Regions from separate parts of the Caulobacter sp. FWC2 genome, predicted to be linked through region 1. Evidence: predicted binding sites of a transcription regulator. Region 1 holds the regulator's gene; the other holds the start of a gene.

What was found. The regulator LexA, encoded in region 1, represses DNA repair genes until DNA is damaged. The targets are predictions, from matches to a motif close to ATGTTCNCNANNTGTTCT.
Region 2: a site for LexA is predicted at 5,952-5,969, ahead of CSW62_RS13455 (ImuA family protein). Genes of this name have one in related genera too.

What each region holds. Positions count from the first base shown of each region.
Region 1 covers NZ_PEBF01000001.1:2,264,123-2,273,230, forward strand. The annotation lists gene gltX (glutamate--tRNA ligase) at 1-178, opposite strand, end outside; gene CSW62_RS10855 (ComEC/Rec2 family competence protein) at 391-2,523, shown strand; gene CSW62_RS10860 (isocitrate lyase/phosphoenolpyruvate mutase family protein) at 2,567-3,322, shown strand; gene lexA (transcriptional repressor LexA) at 3,395-4,099, opposite strand; gene CSW62_RS10870 (class I SAM-dependent methyltransferase) at 4,271-5,062, opposite strand; gene CSW62_RS10875 (lysophospholipid acyltransferase family protein) at 5,139-5,705, opposite strand; gene trpC (indole-3-glycerol phosphate synthase TrpC) at 5,817-6,605, opposite strand; gene trpD (anthranilate phosphoribosyltransferase) at 6,602-7,627, opposite strand; gene CSW62_RS10890 (aminodeoxychorismate/anthranilate synthase component II) at 7,638-8,234, opposite strand; gene CSW62_RS26575 (hypothetical protein) at 8,351-8,560, shown strand; gene trpE (anthranilate synthase component I) at 8,583-9,108, opposite strand, start outside.
Region 2 covers NZ_PEBF01000001.1:2,801,472-2,810,579, reverse strand. The annotation lists gene CSW62_RS13470 (alpha-ketoglutarate-dependent dioxygenase AlkB) at 1-532, opposite strand, end outside; gene CSW62_RS13465 (error-prone DNA polymerase) at 537-3,701, opposite strand; gene CSW62_RS13460 (DUF6504 family protein) at 3,698-5,134, opposite strand; gene CSW62_RS13455 (ImuA family protein) at 5,148-5,936, opposite strand; gene CSW62_RS13450 (hypothetical protein) at 6,249-6,602, shown strand; gene CSW62_RS13445 (hypothetical protein) at 6,635-7,003, shown strand; gene CSW62_RS13440 (hypothetical protein) at 7,100-7,426, shown strand; gene CSW62_RS13435 (SOS response-associated peptidase family protein) at 7,432-8,187, opposite strand; gene CSW62_RS13430 (IS110 family transposase) at 8,458-9,108, opposite strand, start outside.

The DNA.
Region 1 (9,108 bases):
AACGCTCGCGATCGGTGTCCTCGACGCGAATAAGGAACTTCCCTCCCGTATGGCGTGCATATAACCAGTTGAACAGCGCCGTGCGGGCGCCGCCGATATGCAGGAAACCGGTGGGCGAGGGCGCGAAGCGCGTAACGACGCCCGTCGCAATGGGGCCGGTGGGAGTGGGGTTCGACATGGGCTTCAAGACTGTGGGGCTGGACGCGAAATGGCGTTGACGAGCACGAACCGCAAGGCGGCTTGGGCGGCGCGTCTTAGCACGCCGCTTCGCGCCGGACCTAGCGGTTTTCCGCGTGGCGCCGATCTTGGCTCATTCGTCAAAAGTACAAGGGTTTCCGGGTGTTAGGTGCTGAAGTCGCTGGACCTGCGCCGTCTACGTCCGCCCCGCGCCTGTCCTGGTCCGCCGCGAAGGCCGCCCTGCTGACGGAAGGGCGAGTCAATCTGGATCGGGCGTTCCTGTGGGCGCCGGTGGCGTTCGGTCTTGGGGCGTCGAGTTATCTGGAGGCTGGCGTCGAACCCGCGCTCTGGATGCTGGTCTTGGCGACCGGATCGTTCACGGCGGTCTGGTGGGTCTGTCAGCGATGGAATGCCCCCCGCGGCCTTGTCGTGCTAGCCAGTCTGGCCGCGTTCGGGGCCGCCGGCGGTCTGGCCGCCAAGATCCGAAGCGACCGGGTGGCCGCGCCCCTGGTGAGCGGTGAGCGGGTCGTGCGGCGCGTTGACGGCTTCGTGGTCGACGTCGTCAGTCCTGGCGCGGGCGGGCCGCGCCTGCTGATCGCGCCAGTGGCGGTGTCTGGGTTGTCGGCTGACAGGACGCCACACCGGATCCGGGTGACGATCGGCGAGAATGAAACGCCGGCTCCGGGCCAGGCCGTTCATCTGCGCGCCATGCTGGGACCGCCGCCGCCGCCAGCCGCGCCGGGGTCCTACGACTTCGGTCGGGACGCCTGGTTCGATTCGATCGGCGGCGTCGGCTTCGTGATCGGCGAACTGGGGGTGACGCGGCTGGATCCGCCGCCTTTGACCGTGCGCGTGACCATGGCGGTCAATGCTTTCCGCTGGAGCCTGGCCCAGCGGATCCTGGCGCGCATGGGGCCCAGCAGCGGCGGCATCGGCGCGGCCATGGTCACCGGCCACGAGGCCTGGATCACGGAGGACCAGACCGAGGCCATGCGCGCCTCGGGCCTGGCGCATATCCTGTCGATCTCGGGCCTGCACATGGCCATCGTCGGCGGCTTCGTCTTCGGCGCGGTGCGGCTGGGCGTCGCCGCCTGGCCGTGGCTGGCTCTGCGGGCGCCGGGCAAGAAGATCGCGGCGGTGGCGGGGCTGGTCGCTGTGCTGGGCTATCTGGTCATTTCCGGCGCGCCGCCGCCGGCCGAGCGCTCGGCGATCACCGCCAGCGTGGCGTTCCTGGCCATCCTGTTCGATCGACGGGCCATCACCCTGCACGGCCTGGCCGTCGCGGCGTTGCTGATCCTCGCCATGAAGCCCGAAACAGCGGGCGAGCCCGGTTTCCAGATGTCGTTCGCCGCCACCGCCGCCCTGGTGGCCTTGGCCGAGAGCTGGCCGAGGCCGGTAAAGGAGATCTCGACGCCGTGGTGGATCCGCTGGCCGCAGGCGGGGCTGACCTGGCTGGCGGCCTCGGTCGCGGCCAGCCTGGTGGCGGGCCTGGCCACCGCGCCGTTCGCCATGCAGCATTTCAACCGCGTCGCCGTCTGGGGCCTGCCGGCCAACCTGGCGGTCGCGCCGCTGTCGTCGTTCGTGATCATGCCGTTCCTGGCGGTCGGGACCCTGCTGGAGCCGTTCGGCCTGGGCGCGCCCTTCCTGACGGTGGCCGGCTGGGGCGTCGACGGCATGGTCGGGATCGCCAACGGCTTCGCCGACGCCCATGGCGCTCAGCGGATCGTGGCCAGCGCGCCGCCGCAGGTATTGGTGGTCGCTTTCCTGGGCCTGATGATCCTGTGTCTCTGGCGCGGTCGGCTGCGCTGGATCGGCGCGCCGCTGGCCCTGGCGGTCGCCCTGTGGCCAAGACCCGCCGCGCCGGACGCCTGGATCGCCGCCGACGGAGCCACCGCCGCCGTCCGCTCGGGCGACGCCGCCGTGCTGCTGCGCACCGACGCCAAGCGGTTCGGCGCCGAGCTGTGGGCGCGGCGGCGCGGCCTGACGCCGGCGACCTGGAGCCTCTATGCCTGTGACAAGCGGGTATGCGCGCCGGAATCGGGCGCCCCCGTGCGGCTGTCTCTGGCCTGGAGCCGTAAGACGCCCGACGCCGAGACACTGTCGGGCCTGTGCGTCCGCAGCGAGGTGGTGGTGATCCGCGGGCCGGCTCCTGCTCGAACCCCGCCCCTGTGCGCCGACACCGTGCTGCTGACCGCCGAGGATTTCGAACAGGGCGGCGCCGCCGAGCTCTATCACCGTTCCGACGGTTGGCGCATCGTCTGGGCTCAGCCCCTGCGCGGCGATCGGCCGTGGAGCCGTCCATCGGAGAGCCGTCTGCTGACAGCCGATGTCACCAGCGCCCGCTAAACGTCGTGAGAAGGGCGGGGCGTCACCCGCAGGAGGAAGTCCGATGTCCAATCCGTTCAGCGCCCGTCGCGCGGCCTTCCGCGCGCTGCATGCCGAAGGCTGTTTCACCCTGCCCAACCCCTGGGACGCGGGCAGCGCCAGGCGCCTGCAGAAGCTGGGCTTCAAGGCGCTGGCCTCGACCAGCGCCGGAGCAGCCTGGGCGCTGGGCAAGGACGACGGACAGATCACGCGCGACGAGGCGATCCTGCATCTGCGCCAGCTGTGCGCGGCCACGGACCTGCCGGTTAACGCGGACTTCGAGAACGGCTTTTCGGAAACGGTGGAGGGCGTCGCCGAGAGCGTGAGCCTGGCCATCGAGGCCGGCGTCGCGGGCCTGTCGATCGAGGACTGGTCGGGCTCGGCGCTCTACGACCTGCCGGTCGCCGTCGACCGTCTGAAAGCCGCCCGCGCGGCGATCGACGCTTCGGGCCAGGACGTGATCCTAGTCGGCCGCACCGAGGGCTATCTGCGCGGAAACCGTGACCTCCCCCCGACCCTGGAGCGGCTCAAGGCTTACGCGGCGGCGGGCGCCGACTGTCTCTACGCTCCGGCGGTGACCGATCCGGAGGAGATCAGGGCCATCGTCCAGGTCGTGGCGCCCAAGCCGGTCAATGTGCTGTTCTGGGGACCTGAGATGTCCGTCGAGGGCCTTGGCGCGCTGGGCGTGCGCCGGGTCAGCACCGGCGGCGCGCTGGCCGCGGCGGCCTGGGCCGGGTTCGACATGGCCGCCAAGCGTCTGGCGGAGGAAGGGCGGCTTTAAGTGCCACCCCATACGAAAAGGCCCCGATCCTCGGATGAAGATCGGGGCCGAATTTCCAGCGCTCTGAAGCGCCTAGTGATACCGGCGAATGAGCCCCACCAGCTTGCCCTGCACCTCGACCTGGTCGGGGCCGAAGATGCGGGTCTCGTATTTCGGATTGGCGGCTTCCAGGGCGATCGAGCCGCCCTTCTTGCGCAGGCGCTTGAGGGTGGCTTCCTCGCCGACCAGGGCGACGACGATCTCGCCCGAGGTGGCGGTGTCGCCTTTCTTGATGATCACATAGTCCCCGTCGAGGATGCCGGCCTCGATCATCGAGTCGCCCTGCACCTCGAGGACATAGTGCTCGCCATTGCCCAGCATCGATTCAGGCACCGGCAGGCGCTCACGCTCGTGCTGGATGGCGTCGATCGGCGTGCCGGCGGCGATCTTGCCCAGGATCGGCAGTTCGCGGCTGTCATTGGCCGGCGCGGCGGGGGCGGGAGCCGACGACGGCGCGCCGCCGCCTTCGAACACCTGCGGCCGGAAGGCGCCGCGCCCCTTGGGCGGAGCGGCCGTCGTGGCCTGTTGCGGCAGCTTCACTACTTCCAGCGCGCGCGCCCGGTGCGCGAGACGGCGAATGAAGCCGCGCTCTTCCAGAGCCGTGATGAGCCGGTGGATGCCCGACTTGGACGCCAGGTCCAGGGCCTCCTTCATCTCGTCGAAGGACGGGGAGACGCCGGTCTCCTTGATCCGCTCGTGGATGAACATCAGCAGTTCGTGCTGCTTGCGGGTAAGCATGTCGACCTCGGCTGGAGCGCGGAACAAACCGCAAACCTCGCGAATGTTCTCTAGGCGTTCCGCCTTAAAGTCAAGTCGAGCGTCGCTGGTGGCCAAAAGGCCAGGAAATTCAAAGACTAGACCTTGGCCAAATAGAAAAGGCGACCAGAATCAAAAGCTTAACGAAAGCTTTCAGGCGCGCTTGCGGGCGATGATGATGTCCTGGTCCTGCATCGGCTGGCGGCGCCAGACTCCCAGGGCCTGGTTCAGCACGTCGAGGTTCAGGGCCTCGTACTGCGCCAGGATCGGCTTCAGGTCGTAACCGATCACCGCCTCGGGCAGGTCGGGCGTCGCGGTCCAGCAACCGTCTAGGGCGTGGACGAAGTCGAAGGCGATCTCGCCGTTGCCCGTGTTGGCGCGGGCCTCGTCGTCGATCAGGTACCAGGAGACGATGCTGGTCCCGCCCGGCTTCAGCACCCGCGCGATCTCGCGGGCGAACTGGGCCTGATCGGCGGCCAGCAGGTGGGTGAACACCGAGCCCAGCCAGACATAATCGAAGCTGGCGTCCGGATAGGGGAAGACGAAGGTGCTGGCCGGCTGCGAGCCCTCCGGATTGTACCGGTCGCTGTGCATGTCGGCGTGGGTGAACTCGAAGCGTGGATCGCCGATGGCGATGTTGGCTTTGCACCAGTCGATGGCCTGGGTCATCACGTCGAAGCCCGCATAGCGGCCTTTCGCATCGAGATAGTCGACCAGCGGCGCGGCGGCGCGGCCGATGCCGCAGCCCACGTCGAGGATGGCGTGATGCGGCTGTAGGCCAGCGGCGACGAACAGTTCCTTGAACTGCTGGCCCACGCGGATGAAGTCGGCGTCGGCGGCGCCGACAAGGTGCCAGAGCTCCTGCGGAGCGGCGACGGCGTCGGACGGCGGCGGCGCTGGCGTCAGGGAGAGGGCGCGCCGCAGATTGGAGAGAAAGGCCCGCATCCGATTCCTTTTTGTGTAGAGCGGATCGGACCCTAGCGAGCGGCCAAGCCTCAGCCAACCCGGCCGCTGATCCACCCTAGAGGATGGTCTTTAGTTCCGGGTGCCTGGGCGTGACGGGGGCATAGAACGCCGCCAGCGTCGCCAGGTCCTTCTCGTAGTCGCCGCTGGGGATCATCGCCGGACCCAGGCCCACCACCTTGCGCTTGTAGTCCATGAAGCCGGGCACCATCGGCACGCCAGCCTTCAGGGCGATGTTGTAGAAGCCTGTCTTCCAGCCGCCCGCCTTGCCGCGCGTACCCTCGGGCGCGATCGTCAGCATGAATTCGTCGCGGCGGGCGAACTCGTCCGCCATGGCCTGGACCGTATCGCGCGACTGGGAGCGATCGATCGGCACGCCGCCCAGGTCCTTCATCAGCTTCTCGAACGGCCAGCGGAACAGCGACGCCTTGCCCATGAAGCTGAGCTTCAAGTTCAGCGCGTCGGCCGCCCCCAGGAAGTAGACGAAGTCCCAGTTGCTGGTGTGCGGAGCGGCGATGATCACGAACTTGCGCGTCGTGGTCGGCGCCGAGCCTTCGATCGTCCAGCCCTCGCGCTTGAAAAAGGCGACCAGGGACCAATTCACCACGCGGGCGATCCAATGCATTCGCGCTTCCTCGCGTGGCGCCGCCAACGTCCTGGCGCGGCGGCTTTTCTTGTTGATTGGACTGTGAGCGGGCGAAGGGGAAAACGCCAGATGGCGCGTACCCCCTTCCGGTTAGCCGAGCAGGGCCTTGGTGGCGGCCGTGACGTCGGCCTGGCGCATCAGGCTTTCGCCGACCAGCATGGCCTTGGCCCCGGTCGCCTCCATCCGCACGACGTCGTCGTGGGTGAAGATGCCGCTCTCGGTGACCAGCAGGGCGTCTTTCGGCGCCTGGGCCGAAAGCCGTTCGGTGACGGCCAGATCGACGACGAAGCTCTTCAGGTCGCGGTTGTTGATGCCCACCAGGTCTGAACCCAGGGCGCCGGCGCGGGCCATCTCGGCCTCGTCGTGGACCTCCACCAGGGCGTCCATGCCCAGGCGCTTGGCCTCAGCCATCAGCTCGGCGGCCAGGACGTCGTCGATCATCGCCAGGATGACCAGGATGGCGTCGGCGCCCAGGGCGCGGCTCTCGGACACCTGCCAGGGATCCACCAGGAAATCCTTGCGAATGCAGGGCAGGCTGACGGCCGCGCGGGCGTCAATCAGATAGGCGTCGGCGCCCTGGAAGCTGGGACCGTCGGTCAGCACCGACAGGCACGCCGCGCCGCCGGCCTCGTAACTTCGGGCCAGGGCCGGCGGATCGAAGTCGGCGCGGATCAGGCCCTTGGAGGGCGATGCCTTCTTGATCTCGGCGATCAGCGACAGCTTGCCGGGCGCGTGGCCTTGGGCGAGCGCGCGCTTGAAGCCGCGCGGCGACGAGGCGTTGCGGGCCGCGGAGTCCAGGGCGGCCTGGGTCCGCCGACGCTTGCGGTCGGTGACCTCGTCGCGCTTGTAGGCGGCGATCTTGGCGAGGATGTCGGTCATGCGGCGGCTTCCGTGTTGGTTGCGGCCACCAGGTCGGCGAGAGCCGCCTTGGCGCGGCCTTCGTCGATGACGTCGGCGGCCAGTGCGATGCCCTCGACCAGGGTCTCGACCTTGTCGGCGACCAGAAAGGCGGCGGCGGCGTTCAGCAGCACGATGTCGCGATAGGCGCCCTTTTCGCCGTCGAACAGGCGGGTCAGGGCGGCGGCGTTGAAGTCAGGATCGCCGCCGGTGATGTCCGACAGCGAGGCGCGCGGCAGACCAACCGCCTCGGGCGTGATCTTGAACAGATGGATGCGGCCGTCGCGCCATTCTGCGACCTCGGTCTCGCCCGTGGTGGTCAGCTCGTCCATGCCCGAGCCGTGCACCGACCAGGCGCGCTCGGCGCCCAGCGCGCCCAGAGCCTTGGCGATCGGCTCGACGAAGCGCGGGGCCGAGACGCCGACCACCTGTCGCCTGGCGCCGGCCGGATTGGTCAGCGGGCCCAGCAGGTTGAAGATGGTGCGGAAGCCCAGCTGTTGGCGGATCGGCGAGACGTGCTTCATGGCGCCGTGATGGGCCTGGGCGAACAGGAAGCAGATTCCGGCCTCGTCCAGGGCGCGCCGCTGCTGCTCGCGCGTGGCGTCGATATTGACGCCCAGGGCGGTCAGGACGTCGGCCGTGCCGGACTTCGAGGTGATGGCGCGGTTGCCGTGCTTGGCGACCTTCAAGCCCCCTCCGGCGGCCACGAAGCCGACGGCGGTGGAGATGTTCAGCGTGTGCAGGCCGTCGCCGCCGGTGCCGCAGACGTCGATGACCTCGTAGGGATGCTCCAGCTGGACGGCGGCGCGGCGCATGGCGCGGGCGCAGGCGGCGATCTCGCCCACCGTTTCGCCGCGCAGGCGCATGGCGGTGACGGCGGCCGCGACCTGGGCCGGGGTCGGCTCGCCGCGCAGGCAGGCCGCGAAGAAGATCTCTGCGTCGGCGTCGTCCAGGGTCTGGCCGTCGGCCAGCTTGGCCAGCAGCGGCTTGAAAGCGTCGGACATGCTGGCGGCCCTAGACCCAGACCGCCGCGTCGCGCTTGACGCCCGACAGGTCCATGAAGTTGGCCAGCATCTGGTGACCGCCCTCGGTGGCGATCGATTCCGGGTGGAACTGGACGCCGAACACTGGGCGGGTCCTGTGCTGCACGCCCATGATCTCGCCGTCGTCGGTCCAGGCGGTGACTTCCAGCTCCGGCGGCAGGTCTTCGCGGCGAACGGCCAGCGAGTGGTAGCGCGTGGCGGTGAAGGGGTTGGGCAGGCCCTTGAAGATGCCCTTGTCCTCGTGGCGGACCTTACTGACCTTGCCATGCATCACGGCCTTGGCGCGGATCACCTCGCCGCCATAGGCCTGTCCGATGGCCTGGTGGCCCAGGCACACGCCCAGAATCGGCAAATCTTCAGGCGCGGCGCGCAGCAGCGGCAGGCAGATTCCGGCCTGGTCCGGGGCCTTGGGGCCGGGAGACAGCAGCACAGCGGCCGGCGCTAGGCCCAAGGCCTCCTGCACGGTCAGCGCGTCGTTGCGGTAGACGACCGTCTCTGCCCCCAACTCATTCAGATAGTGGACGAGGTTGTAGGTGAAGCTGTCGTAGTTATCGATGACGAGGATCATGACGCCGCCTTTCGGAGGTCGGTTCTAGCGCGGGAGGAGCCGATGTGTAGCGGCAATTTCGCGCGCCCTTGTTAGGAACGGTTACAGTCTTCGCGGAGCTAGGCACTATGGAGGCCATGGACCCGCGTGATTCCGCCCTGGACCCCGTCGCCGTCGCCTATGTCCGCGCTCTGCTGCGGCGCAAGAACCGTATCCAGAAGATGGGGCCGGTTCTGGCCGCCGCGGCTTTCGCCGCGATCTGCGCGCTGGCCTTCGCCACGGTGATGGTGCTGGCGCCGCCGGCGGTCACGCAGCACCTTCCGGACGACCGGCTCGGCGGTCCGTAGGGAAATAAATCAGCCCTAAGGCTCAGCTGAATCGCCAGGCTTCCTCGGCCGCGCGCTTGAGGGCCCGGGACTTGTGCAGGGTCTCGTCGTATTCGGCGTCCGGATCGCTGTCGGCGACGATGCCGCCGCCGGCTTGCACGTACATCATGCCGTCCTTGACCAGCGCCGTGCGCAGCACGATGCAGGTGTCGACCGAGCCGTCGGCGCCGAAATAGCCGACCGCGCCGGCATAGCCGATGCCGCGCTTTTCGACCTCGAGCTCGTCGATGATCTCCATGGCCCGCACCTTGGGCGCGCCCGACAGCGTGCCGGCGGGCAGGGCGGCCATCAGAACGTCGACCGGATCGACGCCGTCCGGCGCGGTGCCCTCGACGTTCGAGACAATGTGCATGACGTGGCTGTAGCGCTCGATCTTGAAGCTCTCGGTCACGCGGACGTTCGGGCCCTTGGGACGCTCAGCGGGCGCATTTCGGCCCTGGTGGTTCAGCATGGCCACGCGACCCACGTCGTTGCGGCCCAGGTCCAGCAGCATCAGGTGCTCGGCGCGC
Region 2 (9,108 bases), 540 kb from region 1:
GCTCCCACGCGGTGCGCGCGGGCCCGGTCAGGACATAGGCCGAGCGCGGCGCGGGCCGAAGCGTCGCGCGCTCCCAGCGCTCACCGGTTCGCCGCCGGAACCGGAAAGGGCAGCTGGACAGCAGCGAGACGCCGGCCACGATGTCGAACTGCGGCCGGTCGCGATGCCAGCCGATCCCCGCGCCCGGGGCATATTCGATCGCCAAGGCCTGCTGGAAATCCTCCGGATCGCGCCCGGCCAGGGCCGCCACCCTGTCGCGTAGCGGCCGGAGGAACGCCGGCATCGGCTCGGCCGGCTCCAGGACCTGGCGGGCAAAGTCGTAGGCCCAGCCGAACGAGACCACGCGGCGATGACCGTCATAGCCCTGGAACTGGAACGGCTTGAGCGGCAGGTCGGCGACCGCGGCGACGAGGGCCCTCTCGTCCTCGGCGCCGACGAGGTCCGGCTGGTAGACCAGGCCGTCCGGCAGCCCGCGCGGCGGCGCGGCGCGCGGCGCGTCGGTAAGCTTAAAGAGGCTAGGCTGGTCGCTCATCGGCTCAACAGAAGTTGCGGCTGCGGCGAGCCCAGGACAGATCGCCGGCGTCGGCGCCGCGATCCTGCAGGGTCGCCATCAGGCCCGAAAGGTCATGAAGCTTGTAGGCCACCAGGTGAACGACATCGCCCTCGCGCTGGATGCGTCCATCCACGCCGATAAGGTGGGCGCCCAGGGCGATGCGCCGCTGCTTCTCGTAGAGGGATTTCCAGATCACCAGGTTCGATACGCCCGTCTCGTCCTCGATGGTCATGAACATCACCCCCTTGGCGGTGCCCGGCGTCTGTCGCACCAAAACCAGGCCCGCGGTCTTGACGTGACGGCTGTCGCGCGCGCCGGTGGCGACCTGGCAAGGGACGCGGCCGAGACCCGCCAGGTCCTCGCGCAGCAGGGCCAAAGGATGGCGGCGCAGGCTCAAGCCCACATGGCTGTAGTCCTCGACGATCTGGCGACCCTCGGTCATGGCCTTGAGGGCCGGCGCGGCCTCGTTCAGTTCCGCCGCGCCCGGCTGGTCGAACAGCGGCAGGGCGACGTCGCGCAGACCCTTGATGGCCCAGGCCGCCTCGCGCCGCCCCAGCTTCAGGCTGGGCTGGAAGGCGTCGGCCTCGGCCAGGCGCGACAGGGCGCCGGTCCCGATCTGGGCGCGGCGCCAGACGTCGTCGACCGAGCGGTACGGGTCTTCGGCGCGGGCCAGGACCAGGCGGGCCGCGTCCGCCTCCGCCAGCTTGCCGGCCATGCGCAGCCCCAGGCGCACAGCCAGGACGCCATCGGATTTTTCCTCCAACGTGCAGTCCCAGCGCGAGGCGTTGACGCAGATCGGGCGCACCTCGACCCCGTGCTCGAGCGCGTCGCGGACGATCTGGGCGGGCTGGTAGAAACCCATCGGCTGGCTGTTGAGCAGGGCCGCGCAAAAGACCTCGGGATGATGGCATTTGAGCCAGGAGGAGGCGTAGGCCAGCAGTGCGAAGCTGGCGGCGTGGCTTTCGGGGAAGCCATAGGAGCCAAAGCCCTCCAGCTGGGAGAAGGTCTGCTCGGCGAAGTCCTGCGGGTAGCCGCGCTCGACCATGCCGCCAACCAGCTTGGTCCTGAAGTGGCTGACCCCGCCGGTGAACTTGAAGGTCGCCATGGCCCGGCGCAGCTGGTCGGCCTCGCCCGGCGTGAAACCGGCGCACTCGATCGCCACCCGCATGGCCTGCTCCTGGAAGAGCGGCACCCCCAAGGTCTTGCCCAGCACCTTCTCGAGCTCCGGCTTGGGATAGGAGACCTTTTCCTTGCCTTCGCGCCGACGCAGATAGGGATGGACCATGTCGCCTTGGATCGGGCCGGGTCGCACGATCGCCACCTCGATGACCAGGTCGTAGAACGAGCGAGGCTTGAGCCGGGGCAGCATGGCCATCTGGGCCCGGCTCTCGATCTGGAAGACCCCCAGGGTGTCGGCCTTGCGGATCATCGCATAGGTGCGCGGGTCCTCCGGCGGAATGGTGGCAAGATCCAGCGCCACGCCCTTGTGATCCTTCAGTAAATCAAGGCCGCGCTTCAGGCAGGTGAGCATGCCCAGCGCCAGGCAGTCGACCTTCATGAACTTCAGCGCGTCGATGTCGTCCTTGTCCCATTCGATGATCTGGCGGCCCTCCATCCGCGCCGGCTCGATCGGCACGAGCTCGTCGAGCCGGTCGTGCGTCAGGACGAAGCCTCCCGGGTGTTGGGAAAAGTGTCGCGGCGTGTTGAGCAGCTGCTGGGCCAGCGTCAGGGTCAGGCGCAGCCGGCGATCCGACAGGTCCAGGCCGAGGTCGCGGGCGTGCTTTTCCTCGATCTTCTCGCGGCTGAAGCTCCAGATCTGGCTGGACAGGCCCTTGGTCATGTCCTCGGGCAGGCCCAGCACCTTGCCCACGTCGCGCACCGCCCCGCGCGGCCGAAAGCGCTGGACGACGGCGACCAGGGCGCTGCGGTGACGGCCGTAGGTCTCGAACACCCACTGCATGACGGTCTCGCGCCGACCGTGCTCGAAGTCGACATCGATGTCGGGCGGCTCGTCGCGCTCCTGGCTGACGAAGCGCTCGAACAGCAGATCATTGCGCTCGGGGTCGATGGAGGTGATCCCCAGCACGTAGCAGACCGCCGAATTGGCGGCCGAGCCGCGGCCCTGGCAGAGGATGTCCTGGCTGCGGGCATAGGCGACGATGGCGTTGACGGTCAGGAAATAGGGCGCATAGCCCAAGGTCCCGATCAGCTTCAGCTCATGATCGAGGATCGCCTTGACCTCCGGCGTCACCCCCTCGGGAAAACGGCGGGCCGCGCCGGCCCAGGTCAGGCGCGCCAAGGTCTCTTGGGGAGTCTGGCCGGGCTCGGCGACCTCGCGGGGATACTGGTAGGTCAGTTCGTCGAGCGAAAAGAGGCATCGCGCCGCGATCGCCGCCGACGCGGCGAGGGCCGCGGGGTGGCGCGGGAAGAGCCGCAGCATCTCGCGCGGGGCCTTCAGATGACGGTCGGCGTGACGGTCGCGCTTGAAGCCGACATCGTCGATGGTGGTGTTCTCCCGGATGCAGGTGACGACGTCCTGCAGCAGGCGCCGGTCCTTGTCGTGGAAGAGCACCCGGTTGGTCACCACCGGCGTCACGCCCGCCGCGCGGGCCAGCGCCTCCAGCTCATGCAGCCGAAGGGCGTCGCCAGGCCGTCGGTGCAGAGTCAGGGCGACATGGGCCTCCGGGCCGAAGACGGCCTTGAGTTTCTTGAGCTGGACGGCGCAGGCCGCGTCGGGCCGGTCGGGGACCAGGATGGCGATCAGGCCCTGGGCATGGGCGGCCAGGTCGGAAAGGTCGATGTCGCACGCGCCCTTGCCGGCCCGGCTCTTGCCCAAGGACAGCAGCCGGCACAGCCGGCCATAGGCGGGCCGGTCGGTGGGATAGACCAGGACCGTCATGCCCTCGCGCAGCACCAGTTCGCAGCCGACGATCAGCCGCACGCCGGTGGCCTTGGCGGCGATGTGGGCGCGCACCAAGCCCGCCAGGCTGTTGCGGTCGCAGAGCGCCAAGGCCCGGTAGCCCAGGCGCTGGGCCTCGTCGAAGAGCTCGCCCGGCGAAGAGGCGCCGCGCAGCAGGGAGAAGTGCGAGGCGCACTGCAGCTCGACGTAATCGCCCAGGTCTTCAAGGCCTTGCGCGGGATTGTTCATCCAAACACCCCGGCCATGAACCAGCGCTGCGTGCCGCTGGCCGGATCCTCGCCGTCGCCGTCGCGATAGATCCAGTAGCGCTCTCCGGCCTCGTCCTCGACCTGGAAATAGTCTCTGCTGCGCGCCAGCTCCGCGTCGGCCTTCCACCATTCTCCAAACACGCGCTCGGGGCCGTCGGCGCACCGCACGCGCCGGCGCACCCCGCGCCAGGTGAACGAGGCCGGGGGCTGATCGGGCAGCAAGGCCAGGGTCTCGATCGGTTCGGGACGCGGCAGAAAGCGGGTGGGCCTTGGCCAATCGGCCGGCCAGGAGAAGGCCGGCGGCCGAGCCAGGGCCGGCGCCTTGCGCACGCTGCGTTCGGGCAGGTCGCTGTCGGCGCTGGTCAGGCGATAGACGTGCTCGGGCCCCAGGCGGTTGGAGAGGATATCGATCAGGCCGGCGTGGTCGGCGTCGTGTCCGGGGCCGGCCTTGGGGCCTAACGCCACCTCGTCCTGGCGATAGGCCAGGGGCTCGGCCCCCGGCGCGGCCAGCACCATCCTGTCGACGCCAAAGCCCGGATCGACGGTTTGAAGCTTCTCGCAGAGCAGCCGGGTCAGGCGCTTGGCGTCGCGGGCCGGGACGGCCAGGCCGATCCGCGCGGTCTCGATGCGGTTGTCGACCCGGAAGAAGAAGGCGTCGAGCGACCTTGCGCCCAGGCTGGCGGCCTCCAGCAGGGCGCAAAGCTCCAGGGTCAGCGCGCCCAGATACCGCGCCAGGGTCTCGGGCGCGCCGATCGGCTCGGCGAACACCCTGGCCGTGCGCAGGGTCTGGGGCGCGAACACCGGCTCGAGCGCCTCGCGCTCGCGGCCGAAGGCCTGGTCGAGCCGGCGGATGGGCTCCAGGCCCAGGCGATGGGCCAGCGGCCCCTTGGGCGTGGCCTCCAGCTCGCCGATGGTGTCGAAGCCAAGCTTGGCGAGGACCTGGACCAGCGGACCCGGCAGCCGCAGCGCCGCCACCGGCAGGTCGCGCAGGTCACGGCCGGTCGCGCCGGGCGCGGCCATGAAGATCGCCCGGCGGCCGTAGCGGGCCAGGGCGTGGGCGCCGCCCCAACTGTCGGCGATGGCGACCTGCGCGGCCAAACCGACCTTGGCCAGGCGCTGGCGGATGTCGATCAGCATCGCCTCCTCGCCGCCGAACAGATGCGCGCAGCCGCTGGCGTCGATGACCAGGCCATCGGGCGGGTCGGCCGCGACCGTGGGCGAGTAGAGCCGCTGGGCCCACAGGGCCAACCGCTCGAGCGCGGCCTGGTCGCCGGCCGCGTCGAGATCGCGCAGCACCAGGCCCGGGACCAGGGCCGTGGCGTGGGCGACCGCCTGGCCAAGGCGCAGACCCGTGCGGGCGGCGGCCAGGTTCATATGCGCGATCGCCCGGCGCCGGCCGACCCGTCCGACCATGACGATAGGGACGTCAGGCGGCGGTGCGGTCCCAGCCGGGGGCGTTCTGGCCTGCATCCGGGCCAACCGGTCGGTGGGCCAGCGGGGCAGGAATACGGAGATGACCCTTGGCGTCACAGGCTTCCAGCTCGATGTCGAAGGCGTCGCCGGCGCGGCAGCGGAGAAGTTCGAGAAACCAGCGGGGACGGCCCACGCCGGGAACAGGCAACGGTGAGGAGGGTAGGGCCGACACCCGCCATCGGGTCAGGGCCGCGGTCGGCTGGCCAAGATCGGCCGCGTCCGCCACCCGTCTCCATCTTCGGATGGCGATGCACATCGCGCCGCTTTTCTCGGCCGCCAGCTGCAGGCGGCGCGAGGCGGTCATCGACAGCTTGGCGACCTCGCCGACCACCCCGGCCAGGCCCGGGTGACGCAGGCCTTCCTCCATCGAGGCCAGGACGCCGGCCTCGTCGCCGGCCTCGGCGAAGATCACCCGCTCGGGCGGCAGGCCGACCTGGGCCAGGGACGGGGCGAAAAGGTCGCGCTGGCGAAGGCACCACAGGACATCGCCGTCGGCGCGGGCCAGGATCCCGGCGGCGAAGCGCGCCGCGGCCGCGCCGTGCAGCGCGCCATCCGCGCCGCCGGCCACCTCGTGCAGCCCGCCGAGCAGCAAGCCGCCACCGGGCAACCGCTCATCGATCTGGGCGACGCCAAACGGCAACACCGCGCGCGTCGCACGGCCTTCGACCTCGAGGGCGTGAACCTGGCGGCGAAGCGCGTCGAGCGCGACAGGGGGCGGGGGTGAGGGGCTTGAAGGGGTCATGCTGCTAAAATGGATATGTTCCATCTTTGTTCTCGTCGATCAGCGAGAGTCAACGGGGCCTGGGTGCGGCGCAGGCGCACGCCAAGGCCAAGATGCAGGCGCGCCAAGGCTTTGAGGGGAATCGGAATTTTTTGGCGGCGACCGGGGTTGACGTAAGCTGGGCCGGTTGGGCCGGTTGGGCCGGTTGGGGCTATCCAAGAACGATGAGCGCGAGGAACCGCGCGCCGTCCTCGCGCCTTGGTCACCAAGAGGGAGGACGCGGCTGCTCCGACGCCGGCTGTTTCGCCTTCGCGCCAATGGAGCCGTCCATCTATGCCAGGGCTCAAGCTGTCTGACCCACGCCCCCAGCGCTGGCGGCGCAAACCGCTCGTCGCCCTGCGTCGCGCCTGGGCCTATCTGCAGCGGCGACAGGACGCCATCGCCGCCCGACGCGACCCCTATGGCGCCCTCACGGTCGGCGAGCTGATCGCGCAGCTGCGACGGTTCGATCCGGATATGCGGGTCGTCATGCCGGGCGAGATGCTGAACTGGACCGAGGTCCATGAGGCCCATCTCGACATCTTCGTCGCCGAGACAACCAGCCCTCAGACCCTGGAAATGGCTGACGACGGCGACCCGGACGCGATCCTGGTGGTGCGCCTGTTCGGATCACCCGACGACGACTAGGCTTGAAAGACCCCACGACCTAGGCTCGGAGGATGGTCCAGTCCAGCCTTCCCGCCTGGTGGCCGAGAGCCGAACGCGCCGCGCGCGGCTTCAAGGCGACAACCCACCGCGCCAAGGGCGCCAAGCACTCTGTCTACGTCGTCATCCTGCACGACCCGCGCCGCACCGACCCCTGGGGCCTCTATGTCGGCCAGACCTCGCGGGATCCGCACCTGCGCTTCGACCAGCACAAGGCAGGCTACAAGGCCAGCGGCGCGGCCAAGCGCTTTGGCGTGCGGTTGGCGCCGGCCCTGACGCAACATTTGAACCCCATGCGCCCGTGGGAGTCGCTCGACCTGGAGGCGGCCTTGGCCCAGGCTTTCCGTGACGCCGGCGTGCCCTGGGTCGAAGGAGGGCACTGACGCGGGCTTGCCCAAGCCGGACGCCTGGCCGATTTGCTACAGGCTGTGACGCCCTCGGGCGATCTGATATCTGCGCTGTTGATCCGGAGATCGCCCTTGGCGCCGAAGCCACCCTCGACCCTCAAGCGCCCGCCCGACGCGCTAATCCGCCGGTTCCACCTTGGCCAGGTCGGCGCCGACACGGTCCGGACCTACCTCACCAAGGGCTACTCGCTGGCGATCTGCTGTCGCGCGTGCCCACGGCTGATCGAATGGACGCCGGAGGACTTGGTCCAGAAGTTCGAGCGTCGGGTCGACGTCAAGATCGCCGATATCGCCGCGCGCCTGTCCTGCACCGGCGAGGAGGGCTGCGGTTCCAAGGACGTGGCCGTCTTTCCGCACCTCTACGATGGCGTCTGGTCCTGGACGCCGCCGGACCGCTGAGCCGATCAGGCTGGAATGATCTCGTCGCTCTTGCCGCCGACCGCGACGATCTTCAGGCGTTCCGGAAGCGGACGCTGAAGCCTGGCGACCTCGCTCCATGGCGCGTCGCTCATCCACAGATCCCATTCCTCCGGTTCGGTCAGGATCACCGGCATGGCCTGTGAATGGTAGGTTCTGACCGGCTCGGCGGAGTCCGTGGTCAGGAAGCCATAGGCGACGACATCCTCCCAACCCTTGCTGATCATTCTGACGCAGGCGTGCGGCGTCCAGAGGCCGGCGAAGAAGGCGACGGGACGGCTCTCATCGAGGGCGAACCAGATGTTCTTGCGGGTCTTCTCATGGTCCTGGTCGGGTTCGGCGAACGACGTGAAGGGGACGAGGCAGCGGTTTTCCGGACCCAGCCAGGCCTTCCAGTGGGTATTGATCCTGCCGGTCTTCAAGCTGACCGTGTTGCGCACATTGGTGGTGCCCTTGTCGGGCTCCATCTTCAGCAGTTCGGCGAAGTCGAACTCTGCGCCCTTGGCGCGGAGCTTGTCGGCCCTCTTGGTCGCGGCTGCGAACAGGGCTTCCTTCGAAGACGGCATGCCCCAGCGCGCATCGCGCATCATCCTGCGCCCATCGTCGCCATTGACGATGATCGGCGCGGCATAGTCCGGATAAATCCCGGGCATGGGCGGCTGGTTGTTGTTGAGATCGGTCATCGCCCGCGCCAAGGCGGCGACTTCGGCGCGCGCCTTCATCAGGGCGTAGAGGTTGCAGATGTGGACGGCCCCCCGCTTGCAGTGAACGCATAGACTGTCTGACCTAATCGCTTGCTATCAGATGTCCGGCCTATTTTGCGCGAGGAAACCTCGCTGGCCAAGATGGTGTTCGCTACTCGCGCTCCAAACACATTGGCGACATCTGGGTGCCAGTGCAATCTTCGGAATGTCGCGCGTACCGACCGATCGGTCATTTCCATCTATTCGTTCGTGCAAGTCTCCTGGGCGGTCCGGGTGCAGCCTCGTTGGCTTCCGGGCGCCGGTCTCAGATCAGGTCGGGTTCAGCGCTGCGGGTCGGGTGTATACTCCGCCCGACACCATCAGCCGCCAAGCGATCCTGGCGAACTTGTTGGCCATCGCTACCGCGACCAGCTTGGGCGGCTTCCGCTCCATGAGCTTGGCCAGCCATGGCGATGGCTTTGTATGCCCGAGGCGCACATGGCGCAGCAGCGCTGTGGCCCCGACGATCAGCGTTGACCGGATCGATGGATCTCCGGCCTTGGTGATCCCGCCGAGCCTTGATCGACCGCCCGTCGAATGGTCTCGCGGCGTGAGACCAAGCCAGGCCGCGAAGTCGCGCCCGGAGCCGAAGGTCTCCGCCGGCGGCGCTTTCATGCTCAGCATCGTCGAGCCAATAGGACCGACGCCGGGAATGGTGGCGATGCGCCGGCTCAGCTCGTCAGCGCGGTGCCACTTCATTAGCTTCGCGTCGATCTCCGCCAGGCGCGCCTCGACTGCGGCGTACTCCTTGGCCTGGAAGTGGAACAGCTCGCGGGCCAGTTCCGGCAGCGTGTCATCTTCGAGGACACGCGCGATCAGACCGTTGACGTTCTGCCGGCCGGACGGGCCCACGATCCCAAACTCCGCCGCATAGCTCCGGAAAGCGTTGCTGAGCTGCGACTTCACCATGACCAGGCGTTC